DNA from 3 places in the Arthrobacter sp. LjRoot14 genome. Region 3 is predicted to be linked to each of the others. Evidence: riboswitches for the same ligand, from Rfam matches in the RefSeq annotation. Region 3 holds a riboswitch; each other region holds the start of a gene.
The links. A riboswitch is a leader RNA that binds a small molecule or an ion and turns the genes downstream of it on or off. The one in region 3 is predicted to bind cyclic di-AMP.
Positions count from the first base shown of each region.

Region 1 (3,268 bases), 2.0 Mb from region 3:
CGCTCAGCTGGCAGATGGCCACGCAATAGTTTTTCACCTACGTATTCCGCTTCATGCGGGCACTTACGCAGGGAAGGCGTTGTTGTAGCGGTACATGAAGGCTGCCATGGCATCCCTGTGCACGGGCTGGACGGGACGGAAGGTCCTGGTGCCGTTCCCTTCGTCCCAGCCGGTGGAGATGTTCATCGACGCGAGCCAGTTGATTTCCTTGTAGAACTGCGTCTGCGGGACCACGTCAGTGAAGGGGGAGCCGCCCGGTGCGTTGTAGGCAGGGCTGCCGGCAAAGCGGTACATGAAGGCTGCCATCGCATCGCGGTTCACGGCCTGCAGCGGCCGGTACGATTTGGCGCCGTTTCCTTCGTCCCAGCCGGTGGAAATGCCCTTCGACGCGAGCCAGGCGATTTCCTTGTAGAACTGCGTCTGCGGTGTCACATCGATGAACGGGGAGGTGCTGGGCGGTGTGTAGGCCGGACTCCCGGCGAGCCGGTACATAAAGGCGGCCATGGCGTCGCGGTTGACGGCGAGCGCCGGACGATACGTGCTGGTGCCGTTGGCTTCAACCCAGCCGGTGGAAATCCCTTGCGAGGCGAGCCAGCTGATTTCGGTGTAGAACTGCGAGTTCGCGGGAACGTCCGTAAACGAGCCCGACGGCGACGGCGACGGGGACGGCGATGGTGAAGGTGAAGGCGACGGTGAGGGGGGCGGTGACGTTACGGGGGACTGGCCCAATGCCTGCGCCACTGTGCGGACCGACGTCGTACCGTTTGCTGTCCGCGCGGCCAGCCACGTGACGAACTCTTTGAACAGCGCGGGGCTGATGGACAGTGACGGATCAGTTCCGTTCGCAATTTCGTGGAACGTCAGCTGCAGCCAGCCGCCGGTTGTCTCGGCGTTCGTGACCGTCGCCTGCAGGTCCGCCAGGGTCCATGTGGCGGCCACCTGGTCCGGAGCCTTGGTGACCATGGGTTCCTGCGGCGGGAGCGTTTCGGCGACAGGGCAGTCGGCGCAGCTGGCGGGAGAGCGGATGTCGCCGAGGCCCCGGGAACTGCTGTACCCGCAGCCGCTGACTGCGTTCTGGGCTGTCTGGTTCACCGCCGCGAAGGGGTAGGCGAAGTTCCGGACGGTGAAGCCCCAGCCTTCGAGGGTGGACTTGCTGTTGCAGGCCTCCGCACTGGCGGCCGCTGCGCTGAGCGTTGTCATGTCCGGGTGGGTCACGCTGTGGCCGCCGATCTCGTTGCCGTCGGCCACGAGAGTGTTCAGGTTTGCCTGGGTGAGGAACCCGGACTGGCCCACAAAGGACGTGGTGATGAAGAAAGTTCCCACCAGCCCGTGGGCTTTCAGCTCCTGCGCTGCGGCCAACTGGCTGCCGAGTCCGTCGTCGAACGTCAGGCTGACGATGGTCGGCCCCGCGGCCTTCGAAGTGCCGGCCACGCCCGCCACTGTGCTGACAGCAAGCAGCAGCGCACCCAGGATTGCAACCCAGCGCCTGCCGTGCGGGCCTCCGGCCAAAGGTTCAGGGGGATCCGCCACGTGACGCGCGGGCTTGCGGACAGGCTGATTGGACCAACGCATGATGCCTCCAAGCGTGTGAGTCCCCCCGCAAGAACATGCACGTAGACTACGCCTCGTGGCGTCAAGGCAAAACACTCGACTTTGATTAACGCAGTACCCGAGTACACCGCAGCTACCTGCATTCCGCGCTTGGTTCGGCAGTGCGTTATCCGAATGTGACATCGGCCGAGGGGCGCGCGTACGGTGGGACAGTGCCGGTTATCTCCGATACGGGCACTCCCGGGCGGATTGCCTAACCCTGCCGCGGCCCGGGATCCGATCGAAACCATCCGGCAGGGACGGGGAAACCACTTTTGGCCTGCAGGATTGTTGTGCAGGTCTTCGGGGTGAAGCCGCAAGCCGTCTGCTGAGCGGACGGCAACTGCGGCCGGGTGTCTCCCATCCGAATCCGACAGCTAACCTCGCAGGCATCGGGAGAGGTTACTTCATGTCTTCACGCAAACTGCCCGCTCACCATCCGTCAACAGCGCCCGCAGGACGCTCCGGCGTCACAACGGCCCGCGGCAGAAGCAAGGTTGGCCGCCAGGCCGCGGCGATTGCGGCGGCTTCTGGCCTGGTCCTGTCCAGCGGGATGGCTGCGCAGGCCGCCGAGGCTCCCGCGGAACGCGATTCGGCACCGGCATCCGGCCTCGACGCCAAGGCCCAGGTGGGTGCCCCGCTCAGCGCGGACTCCCACGTCAGGATCAGCTTCGAGCGGCCGGACGTCAGCACCACCCCCGCTCCAGTGGAAGTGCCGGTTGAAGAGCCCGCCCCGGCAGAAGCGGTGGCCCCTGCTGCAGCGCCGGCACCGGTTGCCGCGCCGGCGGCTCCTGCCGTTTCCGTCCAGGTCCAGGCAGCTGCGCCGGCTCCGGCTCCTGCCCCGGCGGCCGGCGGTGTCAACGCCGCCATGGTTTCTGCCGCCTACGCGCAACTCGGCATCACCCAGGACTGCACCGCCATGGTGGAAAAGGCACTTGGCTCCGCCGGCATTCCCGTCGGCGACCTGGGACCCATGCAGTTCATGAACTACGGCTCAGTGGTGGGGGAACCCCAGCCCGGCGACATGGTGGTCCAGTCCGGCCACGTGGGCATCTACATCGGCGACGGACAGGTGATCAGCGGCGGCATGAACGGTGTCAACGCCACCGTCACGCACCCGCTGTCCTGGCTGACGGCCACCGGCGGCGTGACCTTCGTCCGCGCCGGAGCCTAGCTGCTGGTCCCGTTCTCCCCGAGGGGCCGGGAAACCGGATGACAGGCCGGTGATCAGCTGCCTTGGGGGCAGCCGGTCACCGGCCTTCCCTGTCGCCAGACATCTGCCCGGGGTTTCAGGGCGGGGAGATCGCGACCGGAACCGTGCTCTCGCCCTGTGCGAACTTGATGCGCAGGACGGCATCGCGGGTGTCCGCCGGGATAGTGAAGCGGACATCGCCCGTTTTGCTTGAATCGCCAGCCACCAGCTCGTTCAGGCCGGAATCGGGGGAGTGGCTGACTCCGCCGGCGCCGAGCCTGAACGCTGAGTCCCAGAAGTTGATGTCATACCTGCCGTGGTTGGTGCATCTGAGCGTGAACGTCAACGCGATCTTGCCGTACACGTCAGGGCGCGCACGGGCACCAAGAATTTCATATTCGACGTCGGCAGCCCTGTAGCGGCGCTCGGCCGGCAGTGCTACCGCCCACTCCGGGCTGTTACCGCCGCCGGACCCGGAACCCGACG
Region 1 is NZ_CAXURL020000001.1:2,714,834-2,718,101, reverse strand. Features, by position in the region: gene ACSQ12_RS12165 (hypothetical protein) at 1-37, opposite strand, end outside; gene ACSQ12_RS12160 (polysaccharide deacetylase family protein) at 64-1,572, opposite strand; cyclic di-AMP (ydaO/yuaA leader) riboswitch at 1,802-1,996, shown strand; gene ACSQ12_RS12155 (NlpC/P60 family protein) at 2,000-2,764, shown strand; gene ACSQ12_RS12150 (hypothetical protein) at 2,880-3,268, opposite strand, start outside.
Region 1: another riboswitch for cyclic di-AMP. It lies ahead of ACSQ12_RS12155 (NlpC/P60 family protein); the one in region 3 lies ahead of ACSQ12_RS03505 (hypothetical protein).

Region 2 (3,268 bases), 160 kb from region 3:
GATACTAAAGCGTTACCTGATCCGAAGCCGAGCTCTGCCAGCGGATCAAGGTACGAATCACCTCCTGGCAGAGGCGGGGGAACCACAACCGGCCGTTGAAAGACGGCCTTGGGGTGAAGTCCGTCAGCGGCAAAGCACCTCCGACGAAGGATTCCTTTGGGATACCCCTGTGTCGGATGCCTTGCATTGGCGGACCGGGTCTTTGATCTCTCTGACCCGAATCCGACAGCTAACTCCGCAGGCTTTCCAGAGAGGATAATTCTTGACCACGCAGACCGTCAGGGGCCGCCGCAGGGCGACAGGTCCCGCTTCGGAGTACCCCGTGGCCGAAGCCGTAATGACGGTCAGGCCGCGCGACGCACACCGTGATGCGCGCCGGCGCCGGGGCCTGTTCAGCCAGGTTACGGACTTCGCCTCGGCGAGCGGCGTGGGTCAGAAGGCGGGCATCGCGCTGGCCGCCACCGGACTGGTCCTTACCGTGACCGTACCGTCAACCGGCCCCATGGTCGCCACGTCAGACACGGGATCCACCGCCGCCGCATCAGTCGCGGCGCAGCCGGAGGTCTCCGCTGCCGCCAGCGCCAAGATCGACTTCAACCGGACCGCCGTAGCCACCAAGGGGGATCCGGACGGCAAGCTCAAGCAGTTGCTGAGCGCGCAGTCAGCCGGAACCATCACCCGCGCGGCATCCACCGGCAGCCTGGGTGCGCCGCTGGAACAGATGGTCACCGCATCACCTTTCGGTTTCCGGGTTAGCCCGATCACGGGCGGAGCCGGCGAGTTCCACCGTGGCCAGGACTACGCGGCCCAGTGCGGCACAAGCGTATTCGCCGCCGCCAGCGGAACCGTAACCTTCTCCGGCTGGCACCCCTACGGCGGTGGCAACCGTGTGGTGATTGACCACGGCAACGGCCTGGAAACCACGTACAACCACCTCTCGTCGTCCAGTGTCCAGGTTGGCCAGAAGGTCAACCGCGGCGACGTGGTGGCGCTCAGCGGGACCACCGGTGCCTCCACCGGCTGCCACCTGCACTTTGAAGTGATGGTCAACGGCGAAGTCGTCGATCCGCTCGGCTGGCTCTGATCCAAACGATCGCCCGCTCTCGCATTCCTGTGACATGCCGTGACCTGAATGTGACATTCGTTCGGAATTCCTGTACCGTTTAGAGCACGCCAAGTTTTCCGAAGTTGGCGCTCTTGAGTGGATTGCCTAACTCTGCCACCGCTCAAGGTCCGTTCGCATTACATCGTCTGGCAGAGGCGGGGGAACCAATTTTGGTCTTCGCAAGAAGACCTTGGGGTTAAGTCGCAACGCTTCCCAGGAAGCCGAGCGGCCGGGTGACTCCCATCCGAATCCGACAGCTCACCTCGTAGGCATTGGGAGAGGCTACCTTCGTGTCTACACGTCACAATTCTGCGCGCCACCGCGCGCAAACGGTTCGTACGAACCCGTTGAACTCCGTGTCCAGGGCTGTTACTGCCAACGCCGGGACCGTAGGTCGCCAGGCGGCTGTTATCGCAGCTGCTTCCGGACTGATCCTTAGTGTTGGGATGCCGGCAAATGCCGCCGATACCAACCTGGGCGTTTCCGCTTCGACGGAGTCCGGCTCACAGTCGGCCCAGCTGACCGTAACTGCAGAACCGACAGCGACTGTTTCCTTCGAGCGTCCGGCAGTGACCACGAAGGCAGCGCCCAAGGTTGAAACCGTTCGGGCACAGTCCACCGGTACGGACGCCAGCGAGACCTCCACTGAGGCTGACGGAGAGGCCAAGGCAAGCAAGCTTGCTGACGCCGCATCTTCCGCAGCAGCATCGGGCCTCGCTGCCATCGCTTACACCGGTATCGGCAGCCCATACGTCTGGGGCGGTACCACTCCCAGCGGTTGGGACTGCTCAGGCTTCACGCAGTGGGTATACGCACAGGCCGGCATCAGCATCCCCCGCACCAACGCATGGACAGCCATGACGCCTACCGCCACCCCGGCGCCGGGCGATCTTGTCATGCAAAACGGCGGCGCCCACGTTGGCATCTACGTCGGCAACGGCATGATGATCAGCGCGCTCAACCCCTCGCAGGGCACTCTCCTGCACGCTGTGTCCGCCACGGGCACCTCTGCGTTCTACACGCTTCGCTAACACACGCGCTTCCCATCGCTGAAGCGCGCGTTCTTCGCTAAAAACCCTGTTCGGGCCGTTCCGGCTTACCCCCAAGATGCCGGAGCGTCCAAAAACCGCGGCCTGCCATGCAGTCTGAGGAAAACGAAAGAGAGAACTAATGACTACTCGTGCCATCGCACGGCATCGCGCCGAGGTTACAAAGACCAACTCGCTTGCTGTCATTGCCAAGGCCGTCGGCGACAACGCCGGTGGCATGGGCCGTCAGGCTGCGGTTATCGCTGCTGCCTCCGGTCTGGTCCTGACGAGCGGTATCGCAGCCAACGCTGCCGACACCAATGTTCAGCGCGAAGCAACCTCTGCTTCCACCCTGGAAGTCCAGTCTTCCGCTCCGGCCAACATCTCGGCTGCATCCAGCATCGCCATCTCCTTCGAGAAGCCGGCTGTTTCCACCTCCCCGGCTCCGGTCGTTGAGGCTCCCAAGCCGGTTGTTGAGGTTCAGGAAGCTGCTCCCGCGGCCGCTCCGGCTGCCGTTGCAGAGACTGTGTCCGCCCCGGCGGCTCCGGCTGCCCCTGCGGCCCCCGCCGCTGCCAGCGGAAACGGCGCTTCGATCGCAGCTGCGGCGTACGCCCAGCTCGGCGTTGCCCAGGACTGCACCGCCCTTGCCACCAACGCGCTTGCGGCCGTAGGCATCAACTACCACGGCTGGCCGGCCGGTTACCTTTCCTTGGGCCGTACCGTGAGTGCAGCCGAGGCACAGCCGGGCGACCTCGCCTACTACGAGAACGGCGGCATGGGCATGGCCCACATCGCTGTATACGTCGGCAACGGCCAGGCCGTGCACGGTGGCTGGAACGGCGGAACCACTTCCCTGTTCAGCGTCAACGTCGGCTCCGGCCCGGTCTTCATCCGCGTTGGCGGCTAAAGCCTCCAGCTAACGTTTGCCGGAAGAACCCCTGCCTCCGGGCGGGGGTTCTTCTGCGTTTCCGGCAGGTGAATTTTTGCCGACACGGAGTGTATGGTAAGGGCCCGATTCGGTGATCGGCCACTTGAGTGTTTACTCTTGTGTTGTCGATCCATAGCGCCCGGACAAGCAGAGGGCAGCCGGCCCTCGAGCCCCTGACGGGCGCGGCCGTGAAGAGGTATGTGCATG
Region 2 is NZ_CAXURL020000001.1:891,263-894,530, forward strand. Features, by position in the region: cyclic di-AMP (ydaO/yuaA leader) riboswitch at 46-259, shown strand; gene ACSQ12_RS04210 (M23 family metallopeptidase) at 263-1,084, shown strand; cyclic di-AMP (ydaO/yuaA leader) riboswitch at 1,214-1,391, shown strand; gene ACSQ12_RS04215 (C40 family peptidase) at 1,552-2,136, shown strand; gene ACSQ12_RS04220 (NlpC/P60 family protein) at 2,276-3,040, shown strand; gene ACSQ12_RS04225 (HNH endonuclease) at 3,266-3,268, shown strand, end outside.
Region 2: another riboswitch for cyclic di-AMP. It lies ahead of ACSQ12_RS04215 (C40 family peptidase); the one in region 3 lies ahead of ACSQ12_RS03505 (hypothetical protein).

Region 3 (3,268 bases):
CCGCCGACGCTGGCTTGATCCGTCGACCTGGCACCTGCGCACCCGGCTGGTACTCGTGGCCATGGCACTCCTTGTGGCCATCTGCGGCGCGATCGGCCTGTTCAGCTATGCCTCCATGGATTCCTTCCTGACCAGGCAGCTTGATGAACGCTTGGGGCAGGCCTCACGGCTATCGAACGAGGCGGGACGGCCACGCCCCAGCAACCCGTCCGGCAGGCAGGACGGGTTCGACGGCCCGGGCCAAGGTGTCGGCACGCTCATCGCGCGCATAGATAACGGGAATGTCAGCAGCGCCGGGTTCCTCGCCAAAGACGCCACCGTGGCGTCCCTCTCCCCCGAGGACAACCAGGTTCTTTTGGCACTCCAGCACGACGGAACGCCCGTCGATCGGGCACTGTCCACCGGCTCCTACCGCCTGGTAGCGGTGGAGGCGCCATACGGGGACGTGATTGTCACCGGGCTCCCCCTCAACGAGAAACAGAACACGCTCAACTCTTTGGTATGGACGATGGTGATCGTGTCGATGGGCGGCCTGGTCCTGATCGGCCTTGCCGGAACGGTGCTGATCCGACGCACCATGAAACCCCTCGAGCAACTGTCCGAGGTCGCCACGCAGGTTTCGAAACTGCCGCTCGACGCCGGCGAGGTGGCCCTCGCAGTCCGCGTGCCGCCGTCGAACGCGCATCCCGGAACCGAAGTGGGCAGTGTGGGGCACGCCCTCAACCTCATGCTGGATAACGTCTCCAAGGCGCTTGAGGCCCGGCAGCAGAGCGAAACCAAAGTGCGCCAGTTCGTGGCCGATGCCTCGCACGAGCTGCGCACGCCGCTCACCGCTATCCGCGGCTACACGGAACTCATGCGGATGACCGAGGACTTCACCCCGGACGGCCAGAAGTCCCTGGCCAGGGTGCAGAGCCAGTCCGAACGGATGACCACCCTGGTGGAGGACCTCCTGCTGTTGGCCCGGTTGGACGAAGGCCAGCCGCTCAAGATCAGCGATGTGGACCTGACGCAGCTTGCGGTGGAAACCGTCAGCGACGAGAAGGTCATGGCACCGGACCGCGCCTGGCAGCTGGAGCTCCCGGAAGAGCCCGTGGTGGTCCGCGGGGATGCCAAGCAGCTGCACCAGGTGATGGCCAACCTGCTCTCCAATGCCCGCAAGCACACGGAACCGGGCACCACCGTGGTCACCGGAGTGATGCGGTCGGCCGACGGCAGCGCTGTGGTGACCGTAACGGACAACGGTGCCGGGATCCCGCCGGAATTTGTGGACCGGGTTTTCGCCCGCTTTGCCCGGGCGGATGCCGCGCGAACCAGTCCTGCAGGTTCCGCGTCGGTTTCCGGCGGCGCGGGCGCTGCGGCTGCCGAGGGCACGAGCGGGCTGGGGCTGTCGATCGTGCAGTCGATTGTGGAGGCGCACGGTGGAACCGTGGAGGTCACTTCCCGCCCGGGGCGCACAGAGTTTGCGCTGCGCCTCCCGGGAGAATCACCGGAAGCGTAGCTGCTCCGTAAGCCCGGCGTGCGGTGCGGGCGGTTACGCAAGCCAACGCGCCGCCGTCGTGATCCTCGTTACCGAAATGTGACTTAAGCGCGAGACTCCTGTACCGTTTTTGGAGTGCGGCCACCGTTCCGGCCGCATATCCGGATGGACGCCAAACTCTGCCGCTACCCGGATTTCCTCATGATCAGGCAGAGGCGGGGGACCCAGGTCTCCGGGCATTCTGCATTGCCGCCCTTGGGGTGAAGCCGACACGTGAAGTTCCGTGCGGCCGGATGACCTCATCCGAACCCGACAGCTAACTCCGCCGGCATCGAGAGGCAACCATGACTAAATCCACGCCAGAAGTACGTCCTGAGCCCGCTTCCCGCACGTCCGCAGCGCCTGCGCACCGCTCACGCCACCGCGCCGAACCAGCCGCCAAGACGTCCCCGCTGTCCCGGTTCGCGGCCAGTCTGCAGGGCTCCGGCCGCCGGGCCGCAGTAGTAACCACCGCCTGCGCGGTGCTGATTGGCGTCGGCGCCGCCGGCCAGGCTTCCGAACCCGCCGCCCCGGCAACATCGGCAACGGGCGCTGGGAGTGCCGCAACCACTGCCGACGCCGAATCGAAGCTCGCGTTCGAAAAAATCCTCGTTTCCGCCATGCCCGCTCCGTCCTCTGTCAGCGTGAACGCGCAGTCGTCCGGGGAGAAGCCGTCGGAGGAGAAGGCACCGGAAGCGCCTGCAGCCGCCGCCGCTCCCGCACCCGCTGCGGCCCCCGAACCGGCTCCTGCCCCGGCGCCGCCCGTAGCTGTTGACGATCCCGCAGCTGCCCAGGCGTATGCCGCCTCGCAGCTCGGAACGTACGGCTGGGCGGCTGACCAGATGCAGTGCCTCACCACGCTCTGGACCAAGGAATCGGATTGGAAGACCACTGCCACGAACGCCAGCAGTGGCGCGTACGGCATTGTCCAGTCGCTGCCGGCGGAAAAGATGGCCAGCGCCGGGTCCGACTATCTGACCAACTTCCGCACCCAGATCAACTGGGGCCTGAATTACGTGAAGGAACGGTACGGCTCCCCTTGCGGCGCCCTGGACTTCCACTACGCCAACAACTGGTACTAAACCGGCACCCGCAGCCATCGTGGTTCGCAACACCGGAGGCCCCGAATCCATGTTTGGATTCGGGGCCTCCGGCCGTGTTGGCGTGTTGCTTCTTCTTGGACGGGACCTTCTCTCCGTTACGGGGCCACAAGGTTTTCACAAGGTCGAGGAGTGACTCTGGGTCGCCGCCGCTTTCAATCGTCTTCCCAGCGGCTGCCGGCCCAGCGCCGTCATCAAGATGCAGGGAGCACAACAATGAAAAAATGGTTAGTTTCGACGGCCGTCCTGGCCTCAATCTTCGCGGCCGCCGCCCCGGCCTCCGCCGCCCCTTCGGGCCCGCCGATCACCGTGGACGGACCCGCCACCTTCACGAGCTGTGGATTTCCTGTCACCGGTGAAGTCACCGGCAAGGCCAAGAACATCACGACTCCCTCCGGGGACATCATCAGCACTTCCCCGGGGCTGAAGATAACGCTGACGGGGCCAGACGGAAAGACCGCCAGTTACGTCATCACGGGCGTCCTATTCTTTTCGTTCCCGAGCGAGAACGTGGTCGAGGTGAAGGCTACGGGCAATAACCTCCTTCAGCTCCCGTCTCCTGACGGACTATTCCTCACACGGGGTAATGTCAACTTCTCTGTGGATTCCAAAGGCAACGAATTGCGGAGATTCTCAGGATCCGGCACTG
Region 3 is NZ_CAXURL020000001.1:731,118-734,385, reverse strand. Features, by position in the region: gene ACSQ12_RS03510 (HAMP domain-containing sensor histidine kinase) at 1-1,501, shown strand, start outside; cyclic di-AMP (ydaO/yuaA leader) riboswitch at 1,651-1,825, shown strand; gene ACSQ12_RS03505 (hypothetical protein) at 1,825-2,601, shown strand; gene ACSQ12_RS03500 (hypothetical protein) at 2,836-3,268, shown strand, end outside.